Priestia megaterium: one gene and its partner. The protein of the gene in region 1 interacts with the protein of each later gene in a pairwise test. Links are inferred from orthologs where the notes say so. Each region holds a gene or a part of one and is shown on either strand. Other genes may lie near its edges.

Region 1 (7,048 bases):
TTGGAATTAAATTAAAAGAAGAAGATCACGGGCGTATGTTTCCGGTCAGCAATAAAGCGCAATCTGTTGTTGACGCATTAATTAGCGAACTTCACCGTCTTCGTGTGACAATTCGCACAAACACAGCCGTTAAACGCGTAAACTATGAGAACAACACCGTGAAAGAAGTTGTGCTTCAAAACGGGGAAGCAATCCAAACGAAAAGCGTTGTGATTGCAGTAGGTGGAAAATCAGTACCTCATACAGGTTCGACAGGAGACGGTTATCAATGGGCAAAAGATGCGGGGCATAAAATTACTGAACTTTACCCAACAGAAGTTCCTATTACATCTAGCGAACACTTTGTTAAAACCAAAACGCTTCAAGGTCTATCGCTTCGCAATGTAGGACTAAGCGTGCTTAATAAAAAAGGCAAGCCTGTCATTACTCATCAAATGGATATGATTTTCACTCACTTTGGCATCTCTGGCCCTGCCGCTCTTCGCTGCAGCCAATATGTTGTTAAAGAGTTAAAGAAACAAAAAAGCAACACTGTTCAAATGTCTCTTGATTTATTTCCTAGCCAAAACGAAGAAGATATTTTCCAAAAATTAGTCAAAACAACAAAAGAAGAGCCGAAAAAAGCAATTAAAAATGTCTTAAAAGGTTTTGTATCTGAACGCTATCTATTGTTTTTACTCGAGCAAGCAGGCATTGATAGCCAAGCGCTAGCAGGACAGCTTCAGCATGAGAAGTTGAGAGAGTTTTCAAGACTGTGCAAACGATTTGAATTTGCTGTAAACGGCACGCTTTCTTTAGAAAAAGCATTCGTCACAGGAGGCGGCGTATCTGTTAAAGAAATTCACCCAAAAGAAATGTCTTCGAAATTTATGCAAGGCCTTTACTTCTGCGGGGAAATTCTTGATATCCATGGATACACTGGAGGATACAATATCACTTCTGCTCTTGTAACAGGCCGTTTGGCTGGCAGTAATGCAGGAGAATTTGCAACAAGCCTAGCATAATATGCTAGGCTTTATACATAACCATGGCTGAAAAACAGTACACCTGCTCATCACGATCAACATCCACTGTCACTTGGTATTTAATATCAACGACGTCTTCATCCTCTAATTTCCGTAAAAATCGATTCACCGCAAATTCTAAATCTTTTTCATGCTCTTTATCAAACATTTTTACTTGTATCACAGCTTATACCACCTTGTCCTATCAAATTTGTTTCAATCAGAATGGACTGTTTTTCTTGATGATGGTTTTTGTACTGATTTTCAATCTCTTACTACCTCTATTTTTATGAGGGCTTTTATAGATTTAGTCATCATTTGTTTTCCTACTATCATTTTAGTCGGATGGCAGAAGTTTCATTCAAAAAGAAAAAAGCGCCTGTCAAAGGCGCTTTTTTCTTATTTATTAACCGTTTTTCCTTCCCACTCTAACATACCGCCAACCATATTTGTTACTTTATATCCTTGTTCTTGAAGGTAGTAACATACGTTTTCACTGCGGCGGCCCGAACGGCAAATGAAAATATATTCTTTGTCTTTATCGAAATAATCCACATTTGCTGGAATATCATTCATACGAATGTGTTTAGCAGTTGGAATCATTCCTTCTGCTACTTCTTCATCTTCGCGCACATCAACTAAATGAAGTTCTTCTCCATTTTCAACGCGTTTTTGAAGTTCTTCAGGCGTAATTACTTTTACTTCTTCCATCTTCGTCATTCCTCTCTATTCTTTCATTCAGCTTGCTATCGCTATTGTAGCAAATTCAAATACCTTTATGCCACTAAATAAGAAAAGCTTAAGCAGCAGCCTGCCTAAGCTTTTCCAATCGTAGTTAAAGGTTTGACTAAGCTCTTAAGGTCAAACCCGAAAGTAAGACGCATTTGCTTAAGCCTAGAACACAAGCTCCTCTAGCTCTTTCACTCTGAAGTGCATCAAAAAAAGAAACGAAGAAGACCTTTCGACCAAGTGACTCTATCATTGGCTAACCAGACTACTCCGTTCTTACTTTCAAAGATTTGACTAAGCGCCTGATGTCAACCCCGAAGGGGGGACATCAGGCGCTTAGGTCTAGAAGAGAACCCCTGACTGCACTTTAGTCAGGGGTTCTCTTCTACATCAATACTTAATTAGCTACGATGTTTACTAATTTACCAGGCACAGCAATCACTTTGCGCACTGTCTTACCTTCAATGAACTCTTGAACATCTTCATTAGCCATTGCAATATCTTGAAGCTCTTCACGAGATGCCTCAGCAGGTACGTTTACTTTCGCACGTACTTTACCGTTAATTTGAACGACAATTTCCACTTCATCATCTACAAGTTTCGCTTCGTCAAACGCAGGCCAAGCCTCATACGAAATTGTATCTTCGTGACCTAGTTTGCTCCATAATTCCTCAGTCGTATGAGGACAAATTGGTGCTAATAGCTTCACAAATCCTTCTACGTATTGCTTTGGCAGCACATCAACTTTGTATGCATCATTGATGAATACCATAAGCTGAGAGATACCTGTATTAAAACGGAGGCCTTCGTAATCTTCCGTTACTTTTTTCACCGTTTGGTGATACACGCGTTCAAGTGTAGTGTCATTGCTTTCTTGAACCTTGCTGCTTAATTCACCAGTATCTTCAATAAGTAAACGCCATACACGATCTAAGAAACGGCGTGCACCATCAAGTCCTTTTGTTGACCAAGCGATTGATGCATCTAAAGGTCCCATAAACATTTCGTAAAGGCGAAGCGTATCTGCACCGTGGCTTTCTACGATTTCGTCTGGATTTACAACGTTACCTTTTGACTTACTCATTTTTTCGTTGTTTTCTCCAAGAATCATACCTTGGTTAAACAGTTTTTGGAACGGCTCTTTTGTTGGAACTACGCCGATATCATATAAAAACTTATGCCAGAAACGAGCATATAATAAGTGAAGAACGGCGTGTTCAGCTCCACCGATATAAATATCAACCGGCAACCATTCTTTTAATTTTTCTGCATCTGCTAACGCTTCACTGTTTGTTGGATCAATGTAGCGCAAGTAATACCAGCAGCTGCCTGCCCATTGAGGCATTGTATTTGTTTCGCGGCGCCCTTTTTTGCCTGTTTCCGGATCTACAACGTTCACCCAGTCATCAATGTTTGCTAACGGAGATTCACCTGTGCCTGACGGTTTGATTTCAGTCGTTTTTGGTAACACAAGCGGAAGCTGATCTTCAGGAACTGCAGTTGTTGTGCCATCTTCCCAGTGAATAACAGGAATTGGTTCACCCCAGTAGCGCTGACGGCTGAATAACCAGTCACGCAGACGGTATGTTACTTGTTTTTCACCTTTTTCATTTGCTTGAAGCCACTGAATCATATTTGAAATTGCTTCTTCTTTATCTAAACCATTTAAGAAGTCTGAATTAACGTGCTCGCCGTCGCCTGTATAAGCTTCTTTTGAAACGTCTCCGCCCGCTACCACTTCTTTAATTGGCAGTTCAAATTTAACAGCAAATTCATAATCGCGCTCATCATGAGCCGGAACAGCCATAATTGCACCTGTGCCATAGCTCATTAGAACATAGTCAGCAATCCAAATTGGCATTCTCTCGCCGTTTACAGGGTTAATTGCATAAGCACCAGTGAATACGCCAGTTTTGTCTTTGGCTAAGTCTGTACGTTCTAAATCGCTTTTGCTTTTAATTTGATCTAAATACGCTTCTACCGCTTCTTTTTGTTCGGCTGTTGTAATTTTTTCCACAAACGGATGTTCAGGTGCTAAAACGGCATACGTTGCCCCAAATAGCGTGTCAGGACGCGTTGTGAACACAGTAAATGTGTCGTCATATCCATCGATTGTGAAGTGCACGTGAGCTCCTTCAGAGCGGCCAATCCAGTTGCGCTGCATTTCTTTAATACTTTCTGGCCAATCAAGATCATCTAAATCTTCTAGTAAACGATCTGCATAAGCTGTGATTTTAAGCATCCACTGCTTCATTGGACGACGCTCAACCGGATGTCCTCCACGCTCACTTTTGCCGTCGATAACTTCTTCGTTTGCAAGTACTGTTCCTAAAGCAGGACACCAGTTAACAGCTACTTCATCCACATAAGCTAAGCCTTTTTTATATAGCTGTAAGAAAATCCACTGCGTCCATTTGTAGTAGTTAGGATCAGTTGTATTAATTTCACGCTCCCAATCGTAAGAGAAACCTAACGATTTGATTTGACGACGGAAATTATTAATGTTAAGTTCAGTGAACTCAGCCGGATCGTTTCCTGTATCTAATGCATACTGCTCAGCAGGCAGTCCGAATGCATCCCATCCCATTGGATGAAGTACATTGTATCCTTGCATACGCTTCATACGAGATAAAATATCCGTTGCTGTATAACCTTCTGGATGCCCAACGTGTAAACCCGCTCCAGATGGATAAGGGAACATATCTAATGCGTAAAACTTACGCTTTCCTTCATCTTCTGTTGTTCTAAATGTTTTATTTTCTTCCCAAACTTTTTGCCATTTTTGTTCGATCTTTTCATGATTAAAAGCCATACATAATCCTCCTTGTACGCTCCAGCTGTATTTAATTAAACTAAAAAACCCCTCATCCCTCAAACAAAGGGACGAGAGGTTGAATAAACTTCCCGCGGTACCACCCAAATTAGCACAATTATGTACTCACTCATTTTCCTTAACGCGGATAGACGGCAAATGTTACTTTACTTCACATTTACAACTCCAAGGTGAGTTCATGAACGCTCGTTTGCTGACTCGCACCACCCGTCAGCTCTCTTAGCTCGCTTCGTTCACTACTATTCCTTATCATAGTTTTTACATCATACTACCTTGTATTGTAAATAATATGTTCGTAAACTGCAAGTTGTTCAACGGATTTTGTAAAAGTTTCTGCACTGCAGCACTGCTTTGTTGCTAAATCCTCTCTTTCATTCTTATATATGAACAACTTCTCCCAAAAACATACATCCACGGCCAAACAAAAAAGAGATTGAGACATAACTAAATCAATCCAATTTAAAGACGAACAAATGGGATAAATGCGCTAGTATGAATCTCTTGGTTACACCGCTGTTGATTTCCGTGCAAGACTTCTCTTTCCGCGGGCGGCCGATGAGCCTCCTCGTTGCTTACGCTCATGCGGGGTCTCACCTATTCCGCTTTTCCCGCAGGAGTCTTTGTCTTGCCCTCCACTCCACAGCTAGAAGCACCTAAACAAATGAAACCTACGTTCACCATAAACATGAAAAAATCCGAACGATTCATCGTTCGGATCTTCCTTCAACTAAAATATTTTTATCCCAGTCCCTACTTTCTTTAGCTGCTATTATTAAATGCCAAATCCAAAAGAAAACAGGATAATCGCAAGTACAAGACCGACAAGCGGAACAATCACCGTCATCGCTGCAACCGATCCATACGCATCTTTATGAGTTTCTCCGCAAATAGAATTAATTGTGGTGACGACATAACCATTATGAGGCAAGGAATCTAATACTCCAGAAGAAATAGCTACTACGCGATGGAGAGCTTCTGGATTTACACCAGCATCAAGATAGTGAGGTGCTAAAATCGGCAAAGCAATCGCCTGACCTCCTGAAGCCGAACCTGTCATCCCTGCGATAACACTCACGGCGATAGCTCCCCCGATTAACGGACTTCCTGGAATATGCGTCATAGCATCTACAGCCACTCCAAACGCAGGAACCGCCTTGGCCACTCCTCCAAAACCTACGACAGCAGCTGTATTCCCAATAGCAATTAATGCCCCCAGCGTTCCTTCTGAAGCTGCATTCCAAAATCCTTTAAAATGCTTTCGGTTCACAATATAAGTGACAATGATCCCGCTTAAAAGTGCGACAATCAACGCAGATTGCTGAAGTGGCTTATGAAGTGCAAAAGAAATAATGAGCACGACCACAAGCGGAAGCAAGCTTAACAGCGGATTAGGCAAAGACTGACCTTCTGTTGTTACTGGATCTTTCTCGCGTGACATAAAACGCTCTCCATTTTTAACTGCTTTTGAAATCAAGCGCTTTAACCACCAGTAGCCGAACACAGCCATCACTACTGCTACAATTAAACTAACTTCCCATCCTGCATATGGACTAGTCTTCAAATATTCAATTGGAATCCAGTTTTGGATTTCAGGCGACCCAGCCGAGGTCATCGTAAATGTAACGGAACCAAACGCTAAAGCAGCAGGAATAAACCGCCTCGGTAAATCGGCTTGTTTGAATAAGCTCAAAGCCATTGGATAGACAGAGAATGCTACTACAAACAGGCTGACTCCTCCGTATGTTAAGACCCCACAGGCAAGTACAATCGCCAACACTGCTCTTTTCATCCCAAGTTTACTGACAATCCAGCGTGAAACACTATCAGCAGCCCCGCTGTCTTCCATCACTTTTCCAAAAACTGCGCCCAATAGAAACATTAAATACCAAGAAGCAATAAAACCTGTGAAACCAGACATGTAATTCCCAACAAAATTTGCTTCTCCTTCTTTCACCAACTGTGGAAATAAAGGCATTCCGCTTGTTAACGCAACAACTAAAGCACTGAGCGGACCTGCTATAAATAAATTCATGCCTCTCATCGTTAATACAATGAGCAGCAATAATCCTCCAATTAATCCAATCATACTAAGCATATTTAGCCCCCCATGAAGTCACACGATTAGAAAACGCTTACATATTTACAGGTATATACTCCTTTCTTTGCTCGTCACAACCCTTACTATATTATTAAAGGAATACTGAAGACATTCCTACGTTTAGTTAACAGTCAAAAATAAAACCATCTCTATTTATTTAGAGATGGTTAGTGAACGCTGACGTTTTTCTTTTAATTTATAATCGTATATCCATGTTGTACACATGCTAAATAACAATAGTGCAATTAATAAATAACACAGGGTAGACATATTAAATGCATCGAAAATAACGCCTCCAAAAAGAGGGCCAATCATTTTACCTGCAGTAGCCATACTGTTAACTACGCCTTGATAAAACCCTTCTTTTCCGGATGGAGCTAACTG
Region 2 (6,915 bases), 4.5 Mb from region 1 along the record:
CTTTTTTTGTGATGTTTTCTTCCGAAATTTGAGGATAAAACCATATCTTTTAACCATATTTTTTGAAAACAAAAAACGTGATGAAAAGTTCGGTTTTCCTTTCATTTCACCCTCTTAGTTTTGTTATAATGAACAAATGGACGAGCGCGAACTTTTAAGTGTAAAGAAATGGAGGAACATATATGTATGATATTAAAGAGTGGAGACATGTCTTTAAATTAGATCCTAATAAAGAGATTTCAGATGCAGATTTAGAGAAAATTTGCGAATCCGGCACGGATGCGGTTCTCGTCGGAGGATCTGACGGAGTGACTCTAGACAATGTACTGCAGCTGTTAATGCGGATTCGCCGCTACACGGTGCCGTGTGCGCTTGAAGTATCAACAATTGACTCTGTAACACCTGGTTTTGATTCTTATTTTATTCCGACCGTTTTAAACAGTAAGGATCCAAAGTGGATTGTTGACTTACATCACGCGGCGATGAAGGAATACGGAGAGATCATGGACTGGGATGAAATTTTTGTAGAAGGATACTGCGTACTTAATCCCGAAGCAAAAGTAGCTGCGCTAACGGAAGCAAAAACAGATTTGGATGCAGAAGATGTTGTAGCGTATGCTCGTATGGCTGAACGCATGTTTCATTTGCCCGTTTTTTATCTAGAATACAGCGGAAAATATGGAGACCCTGCATTAGTGGCAGAAGTGAAAAATTCGCTAAATGAGACGAAGTTATTTTACGGCGGGGGTATTGAGATAAAAGAGCAAGCGAGTGAGATGGGAGAGCTAGCCGATACAGTTATTGTAGGAAATGTTATTTATACAAATTTATCGGAAGCGTTAAAAACTGTAAAAGCGGTAAAAAAGAATATTGCACAGTGAAAAATAAATAAAGTAGAATAGAGAATATATGTTCGATATAGGCGGTGAAAACGTGAATTTTTTAAGTGAAAAATTATTAACAGGATTAAACCCTCAGCAGCAAGAGGCAGTTAAAACAACAGACGGACCACTATTACTTATGGCCGGTGCAGGAAGTGGAAAAACACGTGTATTAACGCATCGAATTGCGTTTTTAATGGCAGAAAAAGAAGTTGCACCTTGGAATATTTTAGCCATTACCTTTACAAACAAAGCAGCTCGTGAAATGAGAGAGCGTGTGGCAAGTATCGTTGGCGGAGTGGCAGAAGATATCTGGATTTCAACGTTCCACTCGATGTGCGTGCGTATTTTACGAAGAGATATTGATCGTATTGGCTTTAATCGTAACTTTACGATTTTAGATTCAACGGATCAGCTGTCCGTTATTAAAAACATTTTAAAAGATCAAAACATCGATCCAAAAAAATTCGATCCGCGCTCGTTATTAGGAAGCATTAGTTCAGCTAAAAATGAACTGAAAGTAGCGGAAGAATTTGATAAAACAGCAGCGGGACCATATGAAGAAGTTGTAAGCAAAGTCTACAAAGAGTATGAAAAGCGTTTAAAGAAAAACCAAGCGCTCGATTTTGATGATTTGATTATGACAACGATTCAGTTATTTAAACGAGTTCCTGAAGTGTTAACTTACTATCAGCGCAAGTTTCAATATATTCATGTGGACGAGTATCAAGATACAAACCATGCACAATATATGCTGGTTCGCTTGCTAGCTGCAAGATTTGAAAATGTATGCGTAGTAGGGGATTCAGATCAGTCTATTTATCGCTGGCGCGGGGCTGATATTACAAATATCTTGTCATTTGAAAAAGATTACCCAAAAGCCAAAACCATTTTGCTTGAACAAAATTATCGTTCCACGAAAACGATTTTGGCTGCGGCAAACGGCGTCATTGCAAACAATATGAATCGTAAAGTGAAAAACTTATGGACGGAAAACGATGAAGGCCAGAAGATTTATCATTACCAAGCAATGAGTGAGCATGATGAGGCACAGTTTGTAGCACGTAAAATTAAAGAAGCAGTAGACAGCGGAAAGCGTAAATATAGTGATTTTGCCATTTTGTATCGTACAAATGCACAGTCTCGTGTGATGGAGGAAGTGCTGTTAAAATCCAATATTAATTATACAATTGTCGGCGGCATTAAGTTCTACGACCGCAAAGAGATTAAAGATTTGCTTGCATACTTGCGCTTAATTGCCAACCAAGATGATGACATTAGCTTAGCTCGTATTGTGAACGTTCCAAAGCGCGGAGTTGGAGCTACTTCAGTCGATAAAGTGGCCAATTACGGAAACGTTCATGACATTTCTATTTTTAAAGCGCTGGATGAAGTAGAATTAATGGGGTTAACAGGCAAAGCAACAAAGGCCCTTCGTGATTTCCAATCGATGATTTCGAACTTAGCTCAAATGCAAGACTATATGTCTGTTACAGAGCTTGTGGAACAAGTATTAGAAAGAACAGGATACCGTGAAGCGCTTAAAGTGGAAAAAACAATTGAAGCACAAAGCCGCTTAGAGAATATTGATGAGTTTTTATCTGTCACAAAAACGTTTGAAGAAGCAAGTGAAGATAAAAGCTTAGTAGCATTTTTAACCGATTTAGCACTTGTTGCTGATATCGATAAGCTTGACGACGAGGAAGAAGAAGAGAACGAACAAGTGATTCTGATGACGCTTCACTCGGCAAAAGGTCTAGAGTTCCCGGTTGTTTTTCTAATGGGTATGGAAGAAGGCGTATTCCCTCATAGCCGATCATTATTCGAAGATAATGAAATGGAAGAGGAACGACGCTTAGCCTACGTAGGGATTACACGTGCTGAACAAGAATTGTATTTATTAAATGCTCAAATGCGTACACTATTTGGTAAAACAAACGTCAATCCAAAATCGCGCTTCATTGGAGAAATCCCAAGCGAGCTTGTGGAATCTTTAAATGAAGCAATGCGCAAACCTGCTGCTGGTCGTTCAGGGGCTTCAGCTTCGCCGTTTGCAGCGCGCCGACAAGCGGCCGTGGCAAAAACGAAGCTTGTGTCAACAGGCAGTGAATCAATTGGATGGAGCGTTGGAGATAAGGCCGAGCATAAAAAATGGGGAATTGGTACAGTTGTAAGTGTAAAAGGAGAAGGAGATTCAAAAGAATTAGACATTGCTTTTCCTAGTCCTACAGGTGTAAAAAGACTGCTTGCTAAATTTGCCCCGGTTACGAAAGTGTAATCGTGAAAAGGAGCTAGAATATGGAGTTTGAGACAGCAAAATCACGCGTTCAAGAATTACGTGACTTATTAAATCAATATGGTTATGAATATTATGTGTTAGATCAGCCATCTGTTCCAGATGCAGAATACGATAAATTAATGAATGAGTTAATTGAGATAGAAGAATCATTTCCAGAATTAAAAACAGCTGACTCACCTACTCAGCGCATCGGCGGCCAAGTGCTCGATGCGTTTGAGAAGGTTCAGCATCAAACGTCTATGCTAAGTTTAGGAAATGCATTTAATGAAGAAGACCTTCGGGATTTTGATCGCCGAGTGCGCCAAGCCGTTGGAGATGAGTTTTCTTATGTATGCGAACTTAAAATTGACGGGCTTGCTGTATCTCTTCGCTATGAAGATGGATACTTAGTGCTGGGGGCTACGCGCGGAGACGGTACGACTGGTGAAAATATTACTGAAAACTTAAAAACAATTCGCTCTATTCCACTGCGAATTAAAGAACCGTTATCAATGGAAGTTCGCGGAGAAGCATTTATGCCGAGAAAATCATTCGAAGCACTTAATGAAGCAAAAATGGAAAGGGATGAAGTTCCGTTTGCTAACCCGCGTAACGCAGCTGCAGGCTCACTGCGTCAGCTAGATCCTAAAATTGCGGCAAAACGTAATTTAGATATCTTTGTATATGCCATGACTGATACAGGAGAGTTAGAAATCGACTCTCACAGCGAAAGTTTGAATTTACTCGATGAGCTTGGTTTTAAAACAAATAAGGAAAGACAGACGTGTGAAACCATTGATGATGTGATTGCTTACATCGAAAGCTGGCAAACGCAACGTCCAGAACTATCTTATGATATTGATGGCATTGTTGTAAAAGTAGATTCATTTGATCAGCAGGCTGAGCTTGGAACAACGGCCAAAAGTCCACGCTGGGCTATTGCTTATAAGTTTCCTGCTGAAGAAGTTGTAACCAAGCTTGTAAATATTGAACTGACGGTAGGCCGGACAGGTGTCATTACGCCAACAGCTATTTTGGAGCCGGTTCAAGTAGCAGGTACGACGGTACAGCGTGCGTCTCTTCACAATGAAGATTTGATTCGTGAAAAAGACATTCGCATCGGAGATTATGTCGTGGTGAAAAAAGCAGGAGATATTATTCCTGAAGTAGTGAATGTGATTGAGGAGAAGCGAACGGGAGAAGAGCAAGAGTTTACGATGCCTACTCACTGTCCGGAATGTGAAAGTGAACTGGTGCGTTTAGAAGGAGAAGTTGCGCTTCGCTGCATTAATCCAAGCTGTCCTGCTCAAATTCGTGAAGGACTTATTCATTTCGTGTCCCGCAATGCGATGAACATTGATGGACTTGGTGAAAAAGTTATATCACAATTATTTCGCGAGCAGTTAATTAAAGATGTAGCGGATATTTATACGCTGACAAAACAGCAGTTAATCGAGCTTGAGCGCATGGGTGAGAAATCTGCTGATAATTTGATTGCGGCCATCGAAGCCTCTAAAGAAAATTCGCTTGAGCGTTTGCTTTTTGGTTTGGGCATTCGCCATGTCGGAGCAAAAGCTGCAAAGACGTTAGCTCAGCACTTTGAAACCATAGACAAGTTAACAAAAGCAACGTATGATGAATTAGTGGCAATTAATGAAATTGGTGCCAAAATGGCTGATGCTATTGTCGCTTACTTTACACAAGAAGAGGTTCAAGAACTTATACATGAATTAAAAGAGTATGGAGTAAACCTTACATACAAAGGACCCAAGCTTGTAAGTGTAGAAAATGTAGATTCTGTTTTTGCTGGTAAAACCGTTGTATTAACAGGTAAGCTTGAACAGCTATCTCGCAATGAGGCAAAAGCACAAATTGAAGCACTTGGCGGTAAAGTCACAGGAAGCGTAAGTAAAAAGACAGACCTTGTTGTGGCAGGGGAAGAGGCTGGTTCCAAACTGACAAAAGCTAACGAGCTTGAAATTGAAGTATGGGATGAGGCAAGGCTACTTACGGAATTAAATAAATAAGAGGTGTGTGTAGTTGAAAAAGATATTGTTACTTTCTCTTGCGGTCATGCTTGTAACTTCAGCGTGTGCACCGAACCTTTCGGACGATAAAGAGACTGTTCAACAAACCAACAACAAGAAAGAAAAAGCAGTTATTCCGAAGTATAGTATTTCAGACGATTATTATCGAACAATTCTTCCATTTAAAGCGGGAGTGGCAAGAGGCTTAGTCGCAGCTAACTTAAACAACCGCTTGGATGCGCAAGAATTTGAAACAGGCTTAATGCGCTTATCGACAGATAGCTATTCTCCGAAAAAATATGTGTATCAAGAAGGCCAGTACCTTGATAAAGATACTATTCGCTCATGGTTAAGCCGTAAGCTGAGTGATAAACAGTTTAAAGATCTTCAAAGCAAAACAAAAGATAATACGGCGAAAAAGAAGCTTAAAAACAATGGGTTAAACCCAATTGATACAGAAAAAGGCGATTTGAAAACTCGTAACGAAACAAGTCCAATGTACTTAGCGAACATTACTGAGCAAGATTACCTTATCCAAGACGGAGACGACAAGGTCAAACTTGGAGGCGTCACAATTGGCCTGGCGATGAATTCTGTTCATTATTATACAGAAGAAAATGGTTATGCCCGTGAAGTGAAGCTTACAAATAAAGAGATTGAAGCCCAAGGAAAGCAAATGGCAGATGAGATTGTTAAGCGTATGCGCGACATCAAAGGCTTAGAAAATGTGCCAGTTCGAGTAGCGCTATTCAAACAAAGTGCTAAGTCCTCTTTAACACCGGGTAACTTTATAGCTGTCGGAAATGCAGGTTCAAATGATACGGCCGTTGGCAGCTGGGATAATTTAGACGAGCAATATTATTTATTCCCATCATCAGATGCAACAAAAGATCATCGAGACGATGCGATGAAATTTGATGAGTTTAAAGCGCAAATCGAAGACTACTTTCCGAACTTTACAAGCGTAGTAGGGAAAGGGTATTACAAAGATGGACAGCTTCAAAAAATGACGATTGATATTCCCGTACAATTTTACGGAAAAGGTGAAATTGTAGGATTTACTCAGTACGTTGCTGGTTTAATGCTTGATCATTTCCCTTCATATATGGAAACGAGTATCTCTATTAACTCAGTAAGCGGACCGGAAGCTCTCATTGTTAGAAAAGCAGATGAAGACAAGCCGTTCGTTCATATTTACGAAGAGTAAGCAAAGAAGACACTGCGAAAGCAGTGTCTTTTTCTATTTATATGAATTTGTCCCTTATGAAGGAATAGCGTGAGGATTTTGTCTTGTAAACTTAGCAAGATAATAAGCAGCAAATGCAAACGCATCTTGTTCGGTTGTCCGCTCTTCATACGGGCGCTGTTTATCCAGCTCAAATTCTTTCTGATAATAAGGGATGTGATCTTGAATATAGTGGCGCAGCTCGTGAAAGATAGTTTCAATAAGCGGAAGATAGTCATCAAATTTAAAAATAAATATAATGCCTACTTCTCGCCAGTAAACGCCCGATGCAAACTGCAGGTATTCTGCTTCTTCTTCTCCAAGAGCAGAGACAATTTTATTGGCTTCGCATGAATCACAAAAAATTATAGGAATATGAAAGGCTTTATTTAAACAAGCAAAAACATCTTTTTGCAAGGTGGGCAAATCCCACTTGAATTCTTCATCTAATACAAACCATCTTCCGCTTTGCTGATACACAGGGCGCTGGTGGATGACTGACTG

The links.
Region 2: the proteins of leuS (region 1) and ligA interact in binary tests that used the Escherichia coli proteins (3 or more experiments, as listed by UniProt). The link is inferred for Priestia megaterium from one-to-one orthologs.

What each region holds. Positions count from the first base shown.
Region 1 is NZ_CP085442.1:4,733,498-4,740,545, forward strand. What follows is about bases 1,839-4,880. They hold leuS (leucine--tRNA ligase), read right to left. Parts: upstream 4,546-4,880; coding sequence 2,131-4,545; downstream 1,839-2,130. Outside these bases: LIS78_RS24520 (BaiN/RdsA family NAD(P)/FAD-dependent oxidoreductase), read left to right, coding at 1-1,004; LIS78_RS24525 (sporulation protein Cse60), read right to left, coding at 1,009-1,188; LIS78_RS24530 (rhodanese-like domain-containing protein), read right to left, coding at 1,404-1,715; LIS78_RS31520 (hypothetical protein), read right to left, coding at 5,026-5,148; LIS78_RS24540 (GntP family permease), read right to left, coding at 5,339-6,661; LIS78_RS24545 (MDR family MFS transporter), read right to left, coding at 6,818-7,048.
Region 2 is NZ_CP085442.1:267,156-274,070, forward strand. What follows is about bases 2,774-5,682. They hold ligA (NAD-dependent DNA ligase LigA), read left to right. Parts: upstream 2,774-3,179; coding sequence 3,180-5,186; downstream 5,187-5,682. Other genes in these bases: pcrA (DNA helicase PcrA), read left to right, coding at 2,774-3,159; LIS78_RS01510 (CamS family sex pheromone protein), read left to right, coding at 5,200-5,682. In the rest of the region: pcrB (heptaprenylglyceryl phosphate synthase), read left to right, coding at 183-881; more of pcrA, read left to right, coding at 934-2,773; more of LIS78_RS01510, read left to right, coding at 5,683-6,393; LIS78_RS01515 (DUF3920 family protein), read right to left, coding at 6,448-6,915. UniProt on the Escherichia coli protein: DNA ligase that catalyzes the formation of phosphodiester linkages between 5'-phosphoryl and 3'-hydroxyl groups in double-stranded DNA using NAD as a coenzyme and as the energy source for the reaction.